2 regions of the Paenibacillus wynnii genome follow, and region 1 is predicted to be linked to the other one. Evidence: riboswitches for the same ligand, from Rfam matches in the RefSeq annotation. Region 1 holds a riboswitch; the other holds the start of a gene.
What was found. A riboswitch is a leader RNA that binds a small molecule or an ion and turns the genes downstream of it on or off. The one in region 1 is predicted to bind glycine.
Positions count from the first base shown of each region.

Region 2: another riboswitch for glycine. It lies ahead of gcvT (glycine cleavage system aminomethyltransferase GcvT); the one in region 1 lies ahead of PWYN_RS12280 (amino acid permease).

Region 1 is NZ_JQCR01000002.1:2,142,293-2,152,685, reverse strand. Features, by position in the region: gene PWYN_RS12295 (helix-turn-helix domain-containing protein) at 1-1,424, shown strand, start outside; gene PWYN_RS12290 (MerR family transcriptional regulator) at 1,579-2,118, shown strand; gene PWYN_RS12285 (sporulation protein) at 2,219-2,992, shown strand; gene PWYN_RS12280 (amino acid permease) at 3,059-4,423, opposite strand; glycine riboswitch at 4,562-4,641, opposite strand; gene PWYN_RS28045 (leucine-rich repeat domain-containing protein) at 4,791-5,552, opposite strand; gene PWYN_RS12270 (SDR family oxidoreductase) at 5,746-6,816, shown strand; gene PWYN_RS12265 (winged helix-turn-helix transcriptional regulator) at 6,821-7,192, opposite strand; gene PWYN_RS12260 (peptide MFS transporter) at 7,586-9,079, shown strand; gene PWYN_RS12255 (iron-siderophore ABC transporter substrate-binding protein) at 9,349-10,393, shown strand, end outside.
Region 2 is NZ_JQCR01000002.1:2,622,101-2,632,493, reverse strand. Features, by position in the region: gene PWYN_RS14360 (flagellar motor protein) at 1-93, shown strand, start outside; gene PWYN_RS14355 (OmpA/MotB family protein) at 90-1,040, shown strand; gene gcvH (glycine cleavage system protein GcvH) at 1,754-2,146, opposite strand; glycine riboswitch at 2,331-2,426, shown strand; glycine riboswitch at 2,430-2,527, shown strand; gene gcvT (glycine cleavage system aminomethyltransferase GcvT) at 2,612-3,736, shown strand; gene gcvPA (aminomethyl-transferring glycine dehydrogenase subunit GcvPA) at 3,733-5,085, shown strand; gene gcvPB (aminomethyl-transferring glycine dehydrogenase subunit GcvPB) at 5,082-6,542, shown strand; gene PWYN_RS14325 (ABC transporter ATP-binding protein) at 7,319-8,362, shown strand; gene PWYN_RS14320 (ABC transporter permease) at 8,353-9,225, shown strand; gene PWYN_RS14315 (ABC transporter permease) at 9,173-9,955, shown strand; gene PWYN_RS14310 (hypothetical protein) at 9,986-10,168, shown strand; gene PWYN_RS14305 (hypothetical protein) at 10,196-10,393, shown strand, end outside.

The sequences.
Region 1 (10,393 bases):
CACTATGTGATGGACTTGATCGAGACTATAAAAAGGCAACAAGAGCTGCTCTATTCATTCTCTTAGGCATGACTGATGAATCGTTGGATGAAGCGACAACGCTCCAGAATAGAGTGAGGCAGTTTCTTCATGAATCCCAAGTGTATACTTTAACTCTAGATTCCGTATCGAGGAAAAACCGTAAGCAAACCGAAGCGCAAGCGGTCGTCTCGAAATTATTAGAGATCACCCATCGCGAACCCAAGGGTCTATCCCCTAATCAGACATCCATGAAGGTGTCTGCGACAACCCACATTCCACCTGTCCTCCCACATAAGGAAGCCATCCTATCCGCTGCAATCACCATGCTTAAGAGCGCTTTGCAGGATCAGGAAGCAGGAAATGAAAGAGCAATCTACCTAACCTTTCAAAGTGAACTTGATTATTTCGACGGATATCCCGAGCTTCACCACGAATGGCAGCAAACGATCATTCAAGCTTTACGTTTAGGTTGGTCTGTTAGTCATTTATGCCGATTAAATAAAAATGTAGAGCGCTCCCTCCAGTTAGTTAATCAAATTCTGGCGTGGACGAACTATTCAGGCGCTTATACCCTTTATTACTTCAATAAATACGGAATCGATTATCCTGCCCAAGAAATTATTCTCATAAAAAGAAAAGGCGCAATCATGGGTTACGCCACGGAGCAATACAAAGAAGTGGATGCGGGTCTCTATTTGAATGAGATTGGAGCCGTACGCGTCATTGAGAAATATGTAGAGCAGATGCTTCACAACACCGAGCCATTAATTCATATTTTGAGCCAAAATGACTATTTCGAATTGAATGTATCCAAAGATAGAAAACCAGGAAGTCATTACATGTGCGCACATGATCTTTCGTATTTAACCGTTCCTCTTGAAACCATGGAGATGTATATGCGTCTATCGATACCAGATGAGCATGAACGTCTTATTCATTGGAAACGGATTGAGGATACTGTTCAATCATTTTATAGAGATATCCAGCATTTCCAGATGCGTCATATCTATCCAATGAAAGCCATCGAAGAACTCGTCAGAACGGAGAAATATGTTCAGAATCCCTATTTCCGGCCTACTCGCGAGGATATTAAGGTTCACCTCCTCTATCTTATAGAGTTGATACAAACCTATGATCGATTTGAAATTGCTCTCATCGATGATCACAAATATGATCTCATCCATAGAGCCCAATTCGATATTAAGGGAGATCACACCGTCGCGATCGGGGTCAATCCTAGAAATGATATCCATCCGAAGGTTGAATTAATCGCAATTAAAGAAGGTACGATCGTGAATGCTTTTCAAGAATACTTTAATGACATCTGGGAGCAAATCAATCCTATCTATCGAGATAAAGAATCGATCATCTCGTGGATAAAGGACAAGCTTGTACTCCTTTAGGAAGTCCTTTACTTTAATTCAGACACTCAAACCGCAAGATTACTCGTAATAACACTTTGTTTATCGAATCAGCACTTCCTTTGTCACCCATGCAGGGAGGCGCTTAATAACAGCGAATCATTTATAAAAGAACATCCGAAGTGGAGGAATCAAAGTGGATATTTTGAAAACGAAGGATGCTGCTGATCTGCTGTCTGTTAGCCCAACTACTATCAAACGTTGGATCTCTATGTTTCCTAATTTCTTTAAAAAAGACCGGTTTGGCCATTATATATTCTCGGAGCAGGAAATTGGCCTGCTCACTCATATTAAAGACCGTATCGAACACGGGGTAACGTTGGATTGTATTGATCTCTCGACTTACAATCAGCCACCAGAGCTACCGCAAGAAAAGACCCGCCTGCACACTCATGATAAGTCTATAGAAGATATGGTTTCACGCATCGATCACATTGAACGCTCACTTCATCATAAAGCAGATGAAGTAGTCTCGATCCAGCTGTTCCAGCAGCGCGAAGAACTCGAGGATTTACGCCAAATGATCACACAATTAGCTGCATCCTTAGAAACCATTCAGAAGCCAAATACCCAAATACACTCATCCTATGAAGAGAACCACCCGTCTGCCGTTGTCATGCTTCAGGTACCGCCAAGGAAGCGCGGTCTTCTACGTTCTTTTTTCTCATTCATGTAGAGAATTCGGTTAATCTGTTCCTGACCTGGCTGAAACCTCAGATAATATCTTTGCGTATGATGGGTAAGTTACGAAATGAGAGGAGAGATTTATATTGTCTATGTTCAAACGTATGCTGGCGAGCGCCGGAATTGGTGCCGCCAAGGTTGATCTTATGCTTCATCAAGATACGGTGAGCGCCGGGGATACTCTCAGTGGTGTCGTTCGGATCGAAAGCGGTCGCGTAGATCAGGAAGTCGATGACGTTTACGCTTTTGTAAGAACGACTTATGTAAAGGAACATAATGATACAAAGTCAAAAGTGGAAGCAACCCTAGCCAAATTCCTGCTCGCTGAGAAGTTTACTGCAGAAGCAGGAAAAGCCTATGAATTCCCTGTCTCCTTTCAGATTCCGGCGTTTACCCCGGTGACTATGGGCAGAACACCCGTGTGGATACACACCGGCCTTGATATCAAGGAAGCGATTGATCCAACGGATGAGGATCATCTTCAAGTCATGCCACATCCACATTCTGCTATTATTCTTGATGCAGTCAATCAACTTGGATTTAGACTTCGTGAGGTCAGCTGTGAATATGCGCCCCATCACGGCAAAACAAACGGAATGTCGTTTGTCCAAGAATTTGAATTTGTTCCTACCTCCATGTTCCGCGGCCAACTGGACGAACTCGAAATCATCTTTTATCCGGATGAAAATGGTGTCAGCTTGCTGATGCAGGTCGACCGCAAGGCACGTGGTCTCGCTGGCCTGTTCTCTGAAGCGCTTGATACAGATGAACGTTTGGTAAAACAGCGTTTTGAACGCAGCGATCTTGCCTCAGGAGCACATCACATCGCCGAACAGCTGGCAGCTACGATTCGCAGATACGCATAAGTGAGGCGCGTTATAGTCTATTAAATAGAATGGCGGCACAGGAGTTCATCCCTGTGCCGCCATTTTTTATGCTGCTTTTTTCTCGTCTACCACCTTTTTGTTCCGAATTGAATAAAGCACAAATAGTAGAATAAACCATAGCGGTGTAAACAATAAAGCCGGACGTGTATCTTTAGCGAACAGCATAATGATGAGAATTCCGGCAAACAACGCTAAGACCACAAAGTTAATCAATGGCGTAAAAGGGGCTTTGAATTTGGACTTAGCCTGTAATTCCGGCCGGGTCTTCTTATACTTGATATGGCATACGAGAACGACACCCCAAACCCAGATAAAACAAATTGCACTTATGGTTGTCACTATGCCAAAAGCCTGCCCCGGAATGAGTTTACTCAAGAGTGCTCCCACGGATATGACTAGTGTAGAAATGAATAACGAGTTTCCTGGCACATGATTTTTGTTCAGTTTTGCAAAATGAGATGAAGCCTGATCTTTCTTGCTTAAGCTATAGAGAATCCGGCTTGTTGAGAACATCCCGCTGTTACAAGCGGAAGCGGCAGAAGTTAATACGACAAAATTAATAATCCCTGCGGCGATTGGAATCCCCACTAAGCTAAATGTCTTAACAAAAGGACTCTCTGACGGATTGAGCTCCGTCCATGGGTTAATGCATAGCAAGACGAAAAGCGCACCAACGTAGAAAAATAGAATTCGTAGAGGAATTTTATTAATAGCCGATGGAATGCTTTTTTCAGGATTCGCTGTTTCCGCTGCTGATACACCCACTAATTCCACACCGACATACGCGAACACAACCATTTGAAAGGAAAGTAAAAAGCCTGTAATTCCGTTCGGAAAAACTCCCCCATGCTCCCAAAGGTTTTTGACCGTCACCGTTCCTGCATCCGTCTTTAATCCCATCACTAGCAAAACGACCCCAGTGCCAATTAATGCGAGAATCGTAATAACTTTGATTAAAGCAAACCAAAACTCGAGTTCTCCGAAATGTTTCACATCTAATAGATTGAATCCTAATAAGATGATTAAGCAGACGATGGCAGGTACCCACTGAGGAATATCAAACCAATACTGTACATATACACCAACGGCAATAACATCAGCCATAGCTGTCATGATCCAACAAAACCAATACGTCCAACCGGTTATGAATGCAGCCCGAGGTCCAAGATAGTCTTCAGCAATATCTGTAAAAGATTGATAACCTGCATTAGACAACAGGAGTTCTCCTAGCGCTCTCATTACAAAAAACACGGCGATACCCACGATCAAATACGTAATCATGATAGAGGGTCCTGCCTGTTGGATCGCTCTACCGGATCCTAAGAATAATCCCGTACCGATGGTGCCGCCGATGGCGATGAGTTGAACATGCCGATTGGCCAGCTCTCTTTTTAATTCTTGTTGTGCCATTACCTAGTTCCCCCTTCTGAATGCAACACGTTAATGCCCATAAAAAAAAGAGATTGGATGTCATCCAATCTCTCAGTTCATAAGAATATTAAATAGTACTTGCCCTGCTAATAACGATCAGCATGACAAATAAATATTCAGTACTCTTCTGTCCTTTTGCCTGAGATTGTGAACCCTTCGGCGCCGCGGTTTCCCACGGTCTCTCCAGAAGCTGCTCCTGCTATAGTGTGATCCATAGCAATCATAGCTTGCGTATTATGCAGTTAATAAAGCGTTAATACTTTTTGTATTCTAACATATTACTTGCGATGTGAGAATTAGATCAGTGACATATGTCTCTTTTCCTAAGACCACTTATTGCTAGATCCTACTCTGGCTTGGCCTCATCTTCATTCTCCAAATTTACACTGACGCCATTGTCCTCTAGTTTTTGGATAACCTGTTGCGACAGCTCATTCAGCGGGTTGTTTGCCAAAGATACTTCTCTTAAGTGCGGTATTGTTTCGAGCACTTTAATATCCTGGATAAGGTTATCGTCTAGATAAAGATACTCCAGTGTAGGATGATTTTTTAACGGCTGTAAATCTTGAATTTTATTTCCGTTCATAATGATCCAGTTCAACTTCAATTTTCGAATGGGACCTAAATCTGCTATCTGATTATTGCTGGCAAAAAGATCGGTTAGCTTATGTAAATTTTTCAAGGGCAATAGACTTTTTATCATGTTACCGTCAACTACCAGGTTTTGCAGAGAACTTAACCCGGAAAGCGGTGAAAGATCTGTAATCTGATTCCCCTCAAGAGCTAAAAACGTCAGTTTTTTCAATTTGCTGAGTGGTGTAATATACTTTATATTTTGGCCGGGCAGAAATAAGCTCTGCATGTTAACGGCATACTCCAGTCCTTGCAAATTGGTAATCTTAGCTTTTCCATTCATAGGGTACAAAGATTCCAACTTCTGCATATCAGCAGCCTTCAACTCTTTATTAGCCGACAGCTTTAATTCCACTCGAATGGCTTTCGCCAAAGCCGGGTCTGTAATGACGGATGCGGCCCAAATAGATGTTGCCGGTATGAATACTAGAACCAAACATAACACGATGATTTTTTTTACTAATTGAGTAGGCATATATACTCTCCTTCTATGTAATTCGATTAGGCCATCCTTACTTCTATCGGATTTTTTTCCAAATTCTTTTCAAGTTCCATCTCATATGGCGCCATATGTTACTTTCAAGTAACTATATGAGTTCAAAGTGCGTACTTTTCAATATCTTTCCTCCTACTCATAATAATCGTTATAAGAGAAGGAGGAATACCCTATGAAACCAGATGAATTTATGCCAAATAAAACAGCCCTTGTCGTTGGAGCTAACGGAGTGATCGGACGGAATCTCATTGACTATCTAATGACACTTCCAGAATGGAATATCATAGGTGTCTCGCGACGTGGCGGAGAGGACGCTGGCCGGTTACGATATGTGGCGGTAGATCTGCTCAATGAAGAGGACGCCTTCACGGAACTCGGCAAACTTACCACAGTCACCCATATCTTCTACGCCGCTTATCAAGATCGTCCAACATGGGCTGAACTAGTTCCGCCCAACTTAGCTATGCTCGTGAACGTGGTTAACGCGATTGAACCCATTGCCCCGAACCTGCAGCATATCAGTCTGATGCAAGGTTTCAAGGTGTACGGAGCGCATCTCGGCCCCTTCAAAACGCCAGCGCGGGAGACGGATGCCAACCATATGCCGCCCGAGTTCAATATCGACCAACAGCAATTCCTTGAACAACGGCAACCGGGAACCCCATGGACTTGGTCGGCCCTTCGTCCGTCAGTTGTTAGCGGGTTTGCACTGGGCAATCCGATGAACCTCGCGATGGTTATCGCAATTTATGCTTCCATGTCCAAGGAACTCGGACTGCCACTCCGCTTTCCCGGGAAGCCTGGCGCTTACAATAGCCTACTGGAAATGACCGATGCAAACTTGCTGGCTCGCGCAACAGTCTGGGCGGCAACCGATGAACGTTGCGCAAATCAGGCTTTTAACATCACGAACGGCGACTTGTTCAGATGGAACGAGCTTTGGCCGAAGATTGCGACATTTTTTGAGCTCGATACGGCTCCTCCGTTACCGATGTCTTTAGAGGTAGTAATGGCGGACAAGGAATCGCTGTGGAATTTTATGGTTAAGAAATATGATTTATCGAGGAATAGCTATAAGGACGTTTCATCGTGGCGGTTTGGAGATTTCGTGTTTTCTTGGGATTACGACTTTTTCTCTGACAGCTCAAAAGCCCGTCGCCTCGGATTCCATGACTTCATCGATACAGAAAAGATGTTCATGGACATCTTTGAGGAATTCCGCCAACGTAAAGTAATCCCCTAACGTCTCATACGTCCGATCGTGGCGGTTGGAATAACACCCTTCCCCTGTCGCCGTACACTTTTTCAATATGCGTGTCCCCCCATCTGCACATGAGATGAAGGATATCTTTCAGACTCCAACCATAGTCCGTCAGCTCATATTCGACCTTCGGCGGCACTTGGTTATACGAAATACGGAACACGATGCCAGCATCTACTAGTTCCCCTAGCTGCTGAGTCAACACTTTTTGCGTTAGGGTAGGTATCAGACGCTTCAGCTCGCCATTGCGCTTTTTCCCAAACGTGAGGTGGAACAAAATAACCGGCTTCCACTTGCCCCCAATCACTTCAAGAGTGGCTTCTACCGCAGTATTGTAAATTTTATCGGGTTCCTGCATACTCTAGAATCGCCTCCTGCACAAGATTTGAAAAGTTCGGTTAATTGGTGTTGTTGTACTTTCTTACAATAACATATGACTGATCAAGCTTACGCAACTTTCTCAACCGGACTCTACCCCGATGGACAGAGTGGTACAAAGAGCAACACTAGTGACTACCACTATGTGTTGCTCTTTTCATGAAATTCGGTTCATTTAGATAAGGTGTGTAAATCCATTCTTGGAGTTATGTCATATCCAACCTTCCACCTATGTTGTATACTATTTATTTTCGTCCGCTGTAAAGTCTAATATGCGTTTGGTAAGTTGAAACCGACTCATAATGGGTACTCTTACTAAGGGATGATACTTTAGCAGAAGAATTTTATTACCATCTAGGGAGGAAGTAGCAGCATGGCTGATTTAGACAAACAAAAAATTGTAGAGAGTGTTCCGCAACGGGGATTTTTTGGACATCCTAAAGGGTTGTTTACTCTATTCTTCACAGAGTTTTGGGAGCGATTTTCCTACTATGGTATGAAAGCTATCCTTGTTTATTATATGTATTACGAACTGAGTCAAGGTGGACTCGGCATGGATGAGAGCACCGCTCTCGCCATTATGTCTATCTATGGTTCACTAGTTTATATGTCTGGGATTATTGGCGGTTGGTTAGCGGATCGGATATTTGGAGCGTCAAAAGCTGTATTCTACGGCGGGATATTAATTATGCTGGGGCATATCACCTTGGCCATCCCGGGAAGTATTTCATTATTTTTTGTTTCCATGGTTCTGATCGTGCTAGGTACGGGCTTGCTGAAGCCTAATGTATCCAGTATTGTAGGTGAACTTTACAGCGAACATGATGGGCGCCGGGATGCAGGATTCAGTATATTCTACATGGGCATCAACCTAGGGGCATTTATTGCTCCGCTAATTATAGGAACCATCGGTATGGATTACAATTTCCACCTGGGCTTCAGCATTGCAGCCGTTGGCATGTTCCTAGGATTACTCGTCTTTATCTATACCAAGAAAAAGAACCTCGGCCTTGCAGGCACTTTAGTAGCAAGTCCGTTATCAAGAGCGGAACGGAAAAAGGTGTTCCTTTTATTCGGTATCAGTGCAGTGGTTCTCGCTATTATCGTTGCTATTACGATTCCGTTAGGTCTGTTAACGTTTAAATCCTTTATCGTGGTCGTAGGTATTCTGGGAATTCTAATTCCAACCCTATATTTTATTGTTATGTTCCGTAGTCCGCGAACAACAAGTGTTGAGCGCTCAAGACTCATTGCTTATATTCCGCTGTTTATTGCAGCGATTATGTTCTGGGCTATTCAAGAACAAGGGTCAACCATCCTTGCCAGTTATGCAGATAAACGTACGCAACTCAATTTTGCCGGACTTCATATTTCGCCAGCCTGGTTCCAGTCTTTAAATCCTTTGTTTGTTATCACTTTAGCCCCCCTATTTGCTTGGGCTTGGGTGAAGCTTGGAAAACGGCAGCCCACGATACCGAAGAAATTTGCCTTAGGTCTATTGTTCGCCGGATTATCCTTCCTTGTTATCCTCTTGCCGGCTTACTTTGTCGGTGAGAATTCCATGGTTAATCCTTTATGGCTCGTTCTTAGCTATTTCATCGTTGTGTTGGGGGAATTATGCTTGTCTCCTGTAGGACTATCAGCTACGACTAAATTAGCACCCTCCGCCTTCTCAGCCCAGACCATGAGCTTATGGTTCTTGTCCAATGCGGCTGCCCAAGCGATTAATGCGCAGATTGTTAGATTTTATTCACCTGCTACCGAGATGATATACTTTGGTGTCATTGGGGGAGCAGCAATCCTCCTCAGTATTCTTCTCTACTCGTTCTCCTCGAAAATACAGGGATATATGAAAGGGATACAGTAAAAGAACTTGTCTAGATTAGTGAGGAGCACCCCTATACTGTGGGTGCTCCTTTTTTGTCGGTTGGATTAGTCCACCATTCTTTTTCTAAAGGAGCTGCCACGCGGCATTTCTCCATCCTTGATAGGTAAGCCTGCACTTTTATCCCCTTTACGATTCATATATTCTGAGTGCATTTTATATAATTGATTGACAACCCACCAAAAGACAACTTATATTAATGATAATGATAATTGTTATCAAATAAAATCGTGGTGAGGACTGGTATATAAATGAATGCAAAAAGAAAAATCTTATTAATCACAACACTAATCATTGCTATGCTCATGTTGGCATTGGTTGGTTGCTCAAACCAGCAATCAAGTTCTGAATCAGCCTCAAACGAAGGGTCAAAAGCAGAGGCTACGGATTCCAAAGAGTCAGAAACTGTATATCCAATCAAGATCAAGCACGCATTAGGGGAAACCGTGATTGAAAAGAAACCTGAACGTGTGGTTACTATTTCATGGGCAAACCATGACGTTGTTCTTGCACTTGGCGTTGTTCCTGTAGGTTTCTCAGCTGCAAACTACGGTGTTCAAGATAAGAGCGGTATGTTGCCTTGGACGGCTGAGAAATTAAAAGAACTGGGTGGAGAAACACCAACTATATTCCAAGATACGGACGGCTTAGATCTTGAAGCCATTTCAGATGCTAATCCAGATGTAATTCTTGCAGCGTATTCAGGAATCACACAAGAAGAATACGCTACTTTAAGTGAAATTGCTCCGGTTGTAGCTTATCAGACTAGCCCTTGGTTAGCTTCGTGGCGCGAACAAATTAAGTACAATTCCATGGGAATGGGAATGGAAGCAGAAGGTGCACAACTTATTGCCGATACCGAGAAGTTAATTCAAGATAAAGCAAATGAATACCCTGAAATTAAAGGTAAAAAAGCTGCATTTGTTAGCCTTACAGCTACAGATTTATCTAAATTCTACGTTTACACACCAACCGATTCTCGTGGTGAGTTTATTAAGGAGTTAGGAATGGAATACCCTGAAAGCATTACTAGTAAAATTACGGATCCAAGCAGTTTCTATTTAGAATTAAGTGCTGAAAATGCAGATATTCTTAACGATCTTGATATCTTCGTATCTTATGGAGATGAGAATACGTTAAAAGCACTCCAAGCTGATCCCATTCTCGGTAAAGTCCCAGCCGTTCAAAGAGGATCTGTTGTCATTATTGGAGATAACACTCCACTTGCAGCGGCAGGAACTCCAAACCCGCTTGCGATTAACTATTCCATTGATGAATACTTAAAATTACTCTCAG
Region 2 (10,393 bases), 480 kb from region 1:
GAACATCCAATGCTCATCCGAAAAAAGCTGGGTTCGTTTCTATCTGACTCCCGGTCCGAGGAACTTGACGACGTAAAAAGAGGGTTCCTATGAGACAGCGGGGACGCAGAAATACACGGGGTCCTGTACAGGAAGTCAGAGATCGTTGGATGATTACCTACGCGGATCTGATTACATTGCTATTGATTTTTTTCGTCATTCTATACGCGATGAGCAGCTTGGACGGCAACAAATACGGGATCGTAACGGATTCGTTATCCCAAACCTTCGGATCCGGAAATCCTGCGCTGGACGGGGGAACAGGCATCCTTGACCCTGCACAAGGGCAGACTCCGGCAAGCAATTCGGGAGCTGCAGTAGGGCAGTCATCGGGTAATGCATCTGGTGGGAGTACTGGAAATCATTCAGGGAGTGTGACTGGTGGTTCTGCGGGGAGTGAGCAGAGTCCTACGGGGACTGGTGAAGGTCCTGGGATCAGTGGGCAGAGTCCTGCGGGGAGCGGTGCTGCTGCTGAAGATCCTGAAGAGATTGCTGAGCCTACGGCTCGCGAGCTTGCTTTTAAAGAGCAGGAAACTCAGCTTGCCGAATTGGTCGGAGTCATCACGAAATATGTACAGGATAATAACTTGGAAGATCAAATATTTGTAGAAGATAAGCCTCAAGGTATCGCGATAACACTCAGTGACCGCTTCCTGTTCGACGTCGGTGATGCCGCGCTGAAGTCTCCTTCCCTCCCTGCGCTTCAGAAACTGTCCGGCTTATTCAATGGAATTGGTGCGGTAGTCAGCATTGAAGGTCATACGGATAATACGTCTGTATTATCCTCGTCTGAATATAAGGATAACTGGGAGCTGTCCGGTGCCCGTGCGCTGTCCGTATTGCGCTTTTTCCTGGAAAAACAGAATCTAAATCCAGATGAATTCCAATATGCAGGATATGCAGATACACGCCCAGCCTCAAGTAATACAACTGAAGCCGGACGCCAAAAAAACCGCCGTGTAGAGATTATTGTGCTGCGGCAATTGCAAGAGGTAGAGTAAATTGCAGCTCTGGAAAATGAGGGGCATACGGCTGCGGATTTTTGTACGTTGTGCAGGATTTCAGCCTGCGCCGGGGTCCCAGACGCTGAATTGTTGTACGTTGTGCAGGATTTCAGCCTACGCCGGGGTCCCAGGCGCTGAATTGTTGTACGTTGTGCAGGATTTCAGCCTGCGCCGGGGTCCCAGACGCTGAATTGTTGTACGTTGTGCAGGATTTCAGCCTACGCCAGGGTCCCAGACGCTGAATTGTTGTACGTTGTGCAGGATTTCAGCCTACACCGGGGTTTCAGACGCTGAAATGTTGTACGTTGTGCAGGATTTCAGCCTGCGCCGGGGTCTCAGACACTGAAATGTGTACGTTGTGCAGGATTTCAGCCTACGCCGGGGTCTCAGACGCTGAATTGTTGTACGTTGTGCAGGATTTCAGCCTACGCCGGGGTCCCAGACGCTGAATTGTTGTACGTTGTGCAGGATTTCAGCCTACGCCGGGGTCCCAGACGCTGAATTGTTGTACGCTGTGCAGGATTTCAGCTCTCTCCAGAATTAAAAAAACAGGACTTTAAGAGGAAATCCCTCCTAGTGTCCTGTTTAGTCATGTATAGTCCTGTTTAGTCATGTAGAGTCCTGTTTAGTCATGTAGAGTCCTGTTTAGTCATGTAGAGTCCTGTTTAGTCCTGTTTAGTCCTGATTTTTCTTATTACTACAACAAATAGTTACTCTCCAACCAAAGCCCGATAAGCAGCAGCATCTAGCAAATGACCCGCCACGTCCGCCAATTCGCCCTCAATTTCCACTTCAAAAATCCATCCGCCGCCGTAAGGCTGATCATTAATAAGCTCCGGACTGGTCTCCAAGGTTTCGTTAATCTTGGTCACCGTTCCCGTTATCGGGGAATATAATTCAGATACCGTCTTCACGGACTCGATGCTGCCTACGCTGTCGCCTGCAGTTATACTAGCCCCTACCTCAGGAAACTCCACAAACACGATGTCACCGAGCAAATGCTGAGCATGATCCGTGATCCCTATCCGCACTACGCGTCCTTCTGCTTGCTGTGCCCATTCATGTTCATCACTGTATAGTAGATTGTCTAAGACTTCACTCATTCCCTAGCCGCCTCTTTTCCGAAATTGGAGTTGTAAAATTAGTTATAGCCTAAGTTATCGCGCCTCTCAATGTCAATATAGCTGACAGGAATTTTAAATATGTCATCTTTTTGACGTTTTTTTGTTGACAGCAGAGGAGTCTACCCGTTTTAATGGAGTCAGTAGAATATAAACGTTGTTGCGAATGATGGCATAGGGAGAGACTGTCTCTTGAAGACGGCGCCGAAGGAGTAAGCCCGGGATGGGTGAATCTCTCAGGCAAAAGGACCTTTGCCGGACGCATCTCTGGAGAGCATTGGGTGTTACTAACACGCCGATCACCAACGGGGAAACCTGCCCACTCAAGTGGAACAGGGTAACTCTCAGGTACAAAGGACAGAGCGGAAGATGATCATATGCGAGTTTTGCATATCTCTCTTCTGCCTGTCCTTTTTTGTATGGAATCAGACCAAGAGGAGTGACGACATGGATACTTTGAAAAGAACGCCTTTTTATGACCTCTACTCCGCTTTTCCGGAGTCCAGATGTATTGATTTCGGAGGCTGGGAGCTGCCGGTGCAGTTTACAGGTATCGTGAAGGAACATGAGGCGGTTCGGCAAAAGGCCGGCCTGTTCGATGTATCGCATATGGGCGAGTTCATGGTGTCAGGGGCAGGAGCGGAATCTTTTATTCAAAAAATGACGACCAACGATGTTACCCGTCTCCTCGATGGAGGTGCACAGTATACGCTTCTTTGTTATCCGGATGGTGGTGTGGTTGACGATCTGCTCGTGTATCGTTTGGGAGAAGGCCGTTACATGCTTGTTGTGAATGCTTCCAACATCGACAAGGATTTTCAATGGCTGCAGGAACACCTAACCGCCGACTTCGGTGATGTAACACTTACCAATGTCTCTGACGAGACGCTGCTGCTGGCATTGCAAGGACCCTTGGCTGAAAAAATTCTCGCTTCAGTAACCGATGTTTCCTTGGCTGAGCTCAGACCATTCCATTTCATCGAAAAAGCCAGCGTCTGCGGAGTAGAGGTTCTCCTATCCCGTACTGGATATACCGGCGAGGACGGTTTTGAAATCTATGCGCCTCTTGATACTGCCGAAACGTTGTGGAACGGTCTGCTGGCTGCTGGTGCTCCGCATGGCCTTACGCCTGCCGGTCTGGGCGCGCGCGACACGCTGCGTTTTGAAGCAAAACTCCCTTTGTACGGACAGGAACTTTCCGCCGATATCACGCCCCTCGAAGCTGGAGTTCAGTTCTTTGTGAAGCTGGACAATGCCGATTTCATCGGGCGTGACGCTCTTTTGCAGCAAAAAGAAGCAGGTCTCCCCCGCCGCCTCGTGGGTCTGGAAATGATTGACCGTGGCATTCCGCGCTCGCATTATCCCGTATACGCCGATGGAGTGAAAGTTGGAGAAGTCACTACAGGAACCCAGTCCCCCACGCTTAAACGCAATTTAGGGCTGGCATTGCTGGATTCAGCTTACAGTGAACTAGGCACAGAGGTTTATGTGGAAATTAGAGGTAAGCAGTTGAAGGCTGTCGTGATTAAGGCCCCTTTTTATAAAAAAAGCCAAGGAGTGAATCCGCAATGAAGCACCGTTATCTGCCGATGACTGAACAAGACCGCAAAGAGATGATGGAAACCGTCGGGATTCAATCCATGGAAGAGCTATTCACGGATATCCCTCAAGCCGTCCGCTATCAAGGAACAATGCCGATGTCGGAAGCCCTTGATGAATACGCGCTGCTGCGCCATATGAAAAAGCTGGCTGATGCAAATGCGAACTTTGACACCCACGCAAGCTTTCTGGGTGCCGGGCTCTATGATCACCACATTCCGGTTGTCATTAACCATGTGATTTCCCGCTCCGAATTCTATACGGCCTATACTCCCTACCAGCCGGAGATTAGCCAAGGGGAGCTGCAGGCGATTTTTGAATTCCAATCCTATATCTGTGAGCTGACCGGCATGAAGGTAGCCAACGCCAGTATGTATGATGGGGCCACTGCCTTCTCTGAAGCAGCAGTTCTTGCGGCTGGTGCCACGAAACGCAAAAAACTAATTGTCTCACGCACAGTCCATCCGGAAGCACGGCAGGTATTACGCACTTCAGCCAATGCCTGGGGATTGGATGTCATAGAGATTGACTATAAAGACGGAGTTACCGATCTGGCAAAATTGGCTGAAGCTATAGATGGCGATACAGCGGCCGTGCTGATGCAATCACCGAATTTCTTCGGCAGCATAGAGGATTTGAGCGCGATCGAGCCCTTAATTCATGCGGTGAAAGGTTTGCTTGTCGTCAGCGCGAATCCGATTGCCCTCGGTGTTCTGGAAACCCCGGGCAAGCTGGGAGCCGACATCGTTGTTGGTGATGCGCAACCGCTCGGCATCCCGGCTTCACTCGGCGGCCCAACCTGCGGTTTCTTCGCCGTAGCCGAACCGCTGATGCGCCGTATGCCGGGACGTATCGTAGGTCAGACCGTTGACCGTAATGGCAAGCGCGGCTTCGTTCTGACTCTACAAGCGCGGGAGCAGCATATCCGCCGTGAGAAAGCGACTTCCAACATTTGTTCCAATCAGGCGCTGCTGGCGCTTTGCGCTTCTGTCTACTTATCCGTTATGGGCAAGGAAGGCATGCGCGAGGTTGGTGAGCTAAATATACGTAAAAGTCATTATGCCGCAGAGAAGCTAAGCGAGTTAAGTGGTGCTGAACGCACCTTCTCTTCTCCTTTCTTCAATGAATTTGTATTGAAGCTTCCTGAAGGAAGCAATGTGAAGTCCATTAATTCCAAGCTGCTTAAGGAAGGCTATCTCGGCGGCTACGATCTCGGTCGAGATTATCCTGAACTGGCCGGACATATGCTGATTGCCGTAACTGAAAAGAGAAGCAAGACCGAAATTGACCAATTCGCAAACGCATTGGAGGGCTGTGTATGAAACCGGAACAAACTCTGATTTTTGAATTAAGCCGTCCCGGCCGTTCGGCCTATTCCCTGCCACAGTGCGATGTACCGCAAGACGAAAGTATCGAATCCTTAATTCCAACAGGACTCCTGCGCAGTCAGCCAGTAGTACTCCCTGAAGTGTCTGAAGTTGATGTGATTCGCCACTACACCGCTCTTTCACGCCGCAACTTTGGTGTAGACAACGGTTTTTATCCGCTTGGTTCCTGTACGATGAAATATAATCCGAAGATCAATGAGGATGTTGCCCGCTTCCCCGGTCTGGCTAAGATTCATCCGTATCAACCGGAAGAAAGCATCCAAGGAGCGCTTGAGCTGATGCACACCCTGCAAAATGATCTAGCATCGTTGACGGGTATGGATGCCGTCTCCCTCCAGCCTGCCGCAGGTGCTCATGGCGAATGGACCGGATTGATGATGATCCGTGCTTACCATGAAAGTCGCGGCGAGACCCGTACCAAAGTCATTGTGCCCGATTCCTCACACGGCACCAACCCTGCCAGTGCAGCTGCAGCCGGGCTCGATACGGTAACTATTCCTTCTAATAATAAAGGCATGGTTGACCTGGAAGCATTGAAAGCAGCAGTTGGCAGCGATACGGCAGCCCTTATGCTAACTAACCCAAGTACATTAGGGTTGTTCGAGACGCAAATCGTAGAGATTGCGGCTATTGTGCACGAAGCTGGCGGCTTACTCTATTATGATGGAGCCAATTCCAACGCAATTATGGGCATCACCCGTCCCGGTGACATGGGCTTTGACGTAGTCCATTTGAATCTACACAAGACGATGAGTACACCGCATGGCGGCGGTGGTCCGGGTGCTGGACCCGTCGGCGTGAAGTCACGGCTAATTCCCTTCCTTCCACAGCCTACAGTAGCTAAAACGCAAGATGGCAGCTTCTCTCTCGACTTCGGCGGCCCTGAATCGATTGGTCGCGTGAAGGCTTTTTACGGTAACTTTGGTATTCTAGTCCGTGCTTACGCCTATATTCGCACCTATGGACCGGATGGTCTTCGTGAAGTATCAGAGAACGCTGTGCTGAACGCCAACTATATGATGCACCGTTTAGCGCCATACTTTGAGATTCCTTATCCGGGTGTATGTAAGCATGAGTTCGTTATGTCCGGCAAAAACCTCAAGCAATATGGCGTCCGCACGCTGGATGTCGCCAAGCGCCTGCTCGATTTCGGCTACCACCCGCCAACCGTGTATTTTCCGCTGACCGTGGAAGAATGCATGATGATTGAGCCGACGGAGACCGAAAGCAAGGAAACTCTCGACGGTTTCATCGAGACGATGATCCAGATTGTGAAGGAAGCACAAGAAACGCCGGAAGTCGTAATCAACGCACCTCATACAACGGAGATCAGCCGTCTGGATGAGACGCAGGCGGCGCGAAAGCCTGTGTTGAATTGTTCTTGCGGATGAACTCCGTAGATTATAAATAGGTGAAATAATTTAAGCGGCTAATTCAGAAGTCTTAATTAGACTTTAGGGATTAGCCGCTTTTTTAATATTAGGACATTCAATGAATCGCCATATCATACTTTTCAGATTTTGAAAATATACAGCAGAGGATATTTATATGATCGTTCATTTGTATAAAATATATAGATCACACAGCTCTAATGACTAGTATGGAGGAACCGTTTTATGAAAAAAAACAAATTATTAATGACATCTATTGTTTTAGCCTACATATTTTCGAAAGTATTTTCGAGAATAATTAGTTTCGATTACCAGTTATTTGATGAGAAATTTGATTTTTTCAAATTATTTTTCGATATAACGATCTTTTTACTCTTTTATGTAATTGTCTATAATACCCTCAACTTTTCATACTCAAGGTCTCAAAGGAAGTAATGAACATGGATAGAACAGGCATCGTATCAATGATTAAGAATGAATATGGTTTGGTAAGCGGCTAATCCCGGTCTCCATTAAGACATGTGGATTAGCTGCTTTTATCTATGTCTGCTCTATTTGAAGCCAACCTAATCATACGGACTCAGAAGCCGCTATTTGCTCCATATCCACTCATTTTGCAGCTATGCGGACTGGGACGCGCTTATCTATAAAGATACCCGGAACATCACCGAAAAGACTTAATTCTTTCGCTATAATCTGATAGTTTTCGACATGATGTCTATGCTATATTTTTTGAATGATTATTTTGGAAGCGCTATTACTGAGGAGGTTTTCCTTTGAGTATTATTGAAGCAAGGCAGTTGTCCAAGTCGTTCATGCAGGCTGTGAAGGATCCCGGACTGAAAGGTGCAGTCAAACATTTATTTATTCCTAAACACATAGAGAAGATAGCTGTGCAGCCGCTGGACCTTACCGTTGAAGCTGGTGAGACGGTCGCTTATGTGGGGCCGAATGGTGCAGGTAAATCTACCACGCTCAAAATGTTGACGGGAATATTGGTACCTTCTTCGGGCACCGTGACCGTTAACGGCATCAGTCCCCATAAGAATAGGATGCAGAATGCCGCGCAGATCGGAGCTGTCTTCGGACAGCGCACACAGCTGTGGTGGGATATCCCTATTACGGAGTCTTTTTCTTTATTGAAGGATATTTATCAAATACCGGATTCAGTGTATAAAACAAACCTGGAGCAGTTTATCGAACTTCTGGGTATGAACGAATTTATTCATTTGTCTGCAAGAAAGCTGTCCCTGGGTCAACGCATGCGTGCGGACTTAGCCGCTTCATTATTACATAATCCACCGATTTTATATCTGGATGAACCCACTATCGGCCTCGATGTATCCGTCAAACAAAAAATCCGTGAATTCATCAAGAAGATTAATCTGGAACAGCAGACCACGGTTATGCTCACCACCCATGATCTTGGCGACATTGAGGACTTATGCAAACGGCTGATCATTATAGACCACGGCTCCATTATTTATGACGGCAGCTTACAGGAAGTCAAATCACGGTTTGCTACCGAACGAGTGATTTTCTTCCAAGTGAGCTCACCCCTGCCAGATCTGTTTCGAAAGCTGAAGCAAAGTGACGGGATGAAGCTGGACATCCAAAGCGAGCTGGAGTTTTCCGTATCCTTTGACCGGTATGAATATACCGCAAGCGAGGTGGTAAGCCGAGTGATGGAGCATGGTGAAGTGGTGGATTTCCGTATGGAGGATGCGAGTATCGAGCAAGTTATCAAATCCGTATATGACGGCAAGCTGAACCTGAATTCAAGCAGGAATAGCGAAGGAGAACTTGTGTCATGTCTGTAATCAACCTTAAGAAATACAGCAGCATTGCAAACCGTTCACTGCAAAATATTCTGGCGTACCGGATTTCTTACGTAATTTCCTTCCTGGCTAACTTCTTGAATCTGATGGCGATCTACTTTTTATGGCATGGTATTTACAGCGGTCGCGAGTCATTGGGCGGGTATACTTGGGATCAGATGAAAACCTATTTGCTTGTTACCTTCTTAGCCAATGCAGCATTATCCTGGTACTCTGAAACTTCGATTTCCGGAAAAATACTGGACGGAAGTGTCGCCGCCGACCTGCTGAAACCTATTGATTTTCAGACCGCCCGCTTCGCTGAGACCTTAGGCTCAAGTCTGTTAGAAGGGGCACTAAGCACCGTTCTAATCGGTGTGTTCATATTGTTTACTTCAGGAGTCAGCATCCCCCATTCCCCTCTTGTATACGGGTTATTTGCCGTGAGTCTACTGGCAGCTATGCTCGTGAAATTTGGTGTTGTTTATCTGGCAGCCTTGCTATGCTTCTGGTCAACAGGTTCCCTCGGGATTGTCTGGACGCGCATCGCGCTCACGAATTTATTGTCCGGCGCTTTGGTGCCTTTAGCTTTTTTCCCGGGTTGGCTGGAAAAGCTGGCTTTATGGCTGCCCTTTCAGAGTATTATTCACACCCCTACTATGATTTTTCTGCAACAGGCGGAATCATGGGAAGCCTTGAAGCTAATTGGTATTCAATGTTTCTGGGGAGTCGCTTTATGGATTGCGGGAAAATTCATGTGGAACTGGGCCGTTCGCCAGGTCACCATTCATGGGGGTGATGTCTTTGTCACGGATGTTCTACTTGTACAAAAAAATGTATTCACAGCAGCTAAAAGCCATCCTTGAATATAATAAGGATTTCTACATCCTCATGTTTTCCGCCGCATTGACACAGGTTCTAGGATTTGTCTTTCTCTGGGTTATTTATGACCGGATTCCCGACATCAACGGCTGGAAGTTCTGGGAAGTAACTTTTATGTACGCGATGATCTTTCTTACGGAGGGGATTGCCTCTCTGTTTTTTGAAGGGACTTGGAGAATGAGCAGATTGGTAAACCAGGGAGAGTTGGACCGGTATCTGCTTCGTCCTGTTCCTGTTGTTCTTCAGATTTTTTGTACGGGAATTGGAATTAACGGCTTGGGTAATTTACTTATCGGTGGGGTTATCGTCTGGCAGTCTCTTGTACACAGTAATTTGGAATGGTCATTGGCTAAAATCGCTATTATTCTGTTGCTTCTCATCACAGCAGTAATTATCCGTGTATCCATTAATTTGGCCGGCAACTCCGCTGCATTCTGGATTCGTAATGCACGTAATGCCTTCCCGTTAATGGTGCATAATCTTGCTGATCTGGCTAAATATCCGATTACTTTGTTCCCCCAGGCTATACGCATTTTTATCTCTACGGCCCTGCCTTATGCCTTTATCAGCTATTATCCGGCGACCTATATCTTCGGAAAAAGCGAGTGGTCCGGCTGGTGGATGCTGGCTCCCGTAGCGGCTATTGGAAGTGCGGCAGCAGCCTATGGTATTTTTCGTCTTGGACTATTACGGTATGAAAGTACGGGGAATTGAGATTACACCTTTTCGGGGAGAGATGAAACTGTGATCAAAAAAGAGGATTTGGATAAACTGGCAACTAGGTTAGGTCCGATATTTTATATAGCGCTTTTCATTATAATGGCTAAAGGCATTACCTATCTCATTATCGGCGCTACTAATCTCGTAGAACATTCTTATCAACTGGGTTATAGCTTAGGATCTTTAATAGAGAACATTCTCAGCTAGATTACCAAAAATGAAAGGAGTAACAACATGGTGATTCGCCTCCGAAATGTGACCTTGATTCTAGGCATTCTTATGGCTTTGATATCTTTAATGCTATTTGGTGCTAACTTTGCCTTCTTCATCATACTGACATATTCCATCTTGATTTCTGTGGGGTACAGATTTATAAAAACAAATGTGGATATTATTCCTTTGCTTACTATCACCATCTCATTTCTGTTATAC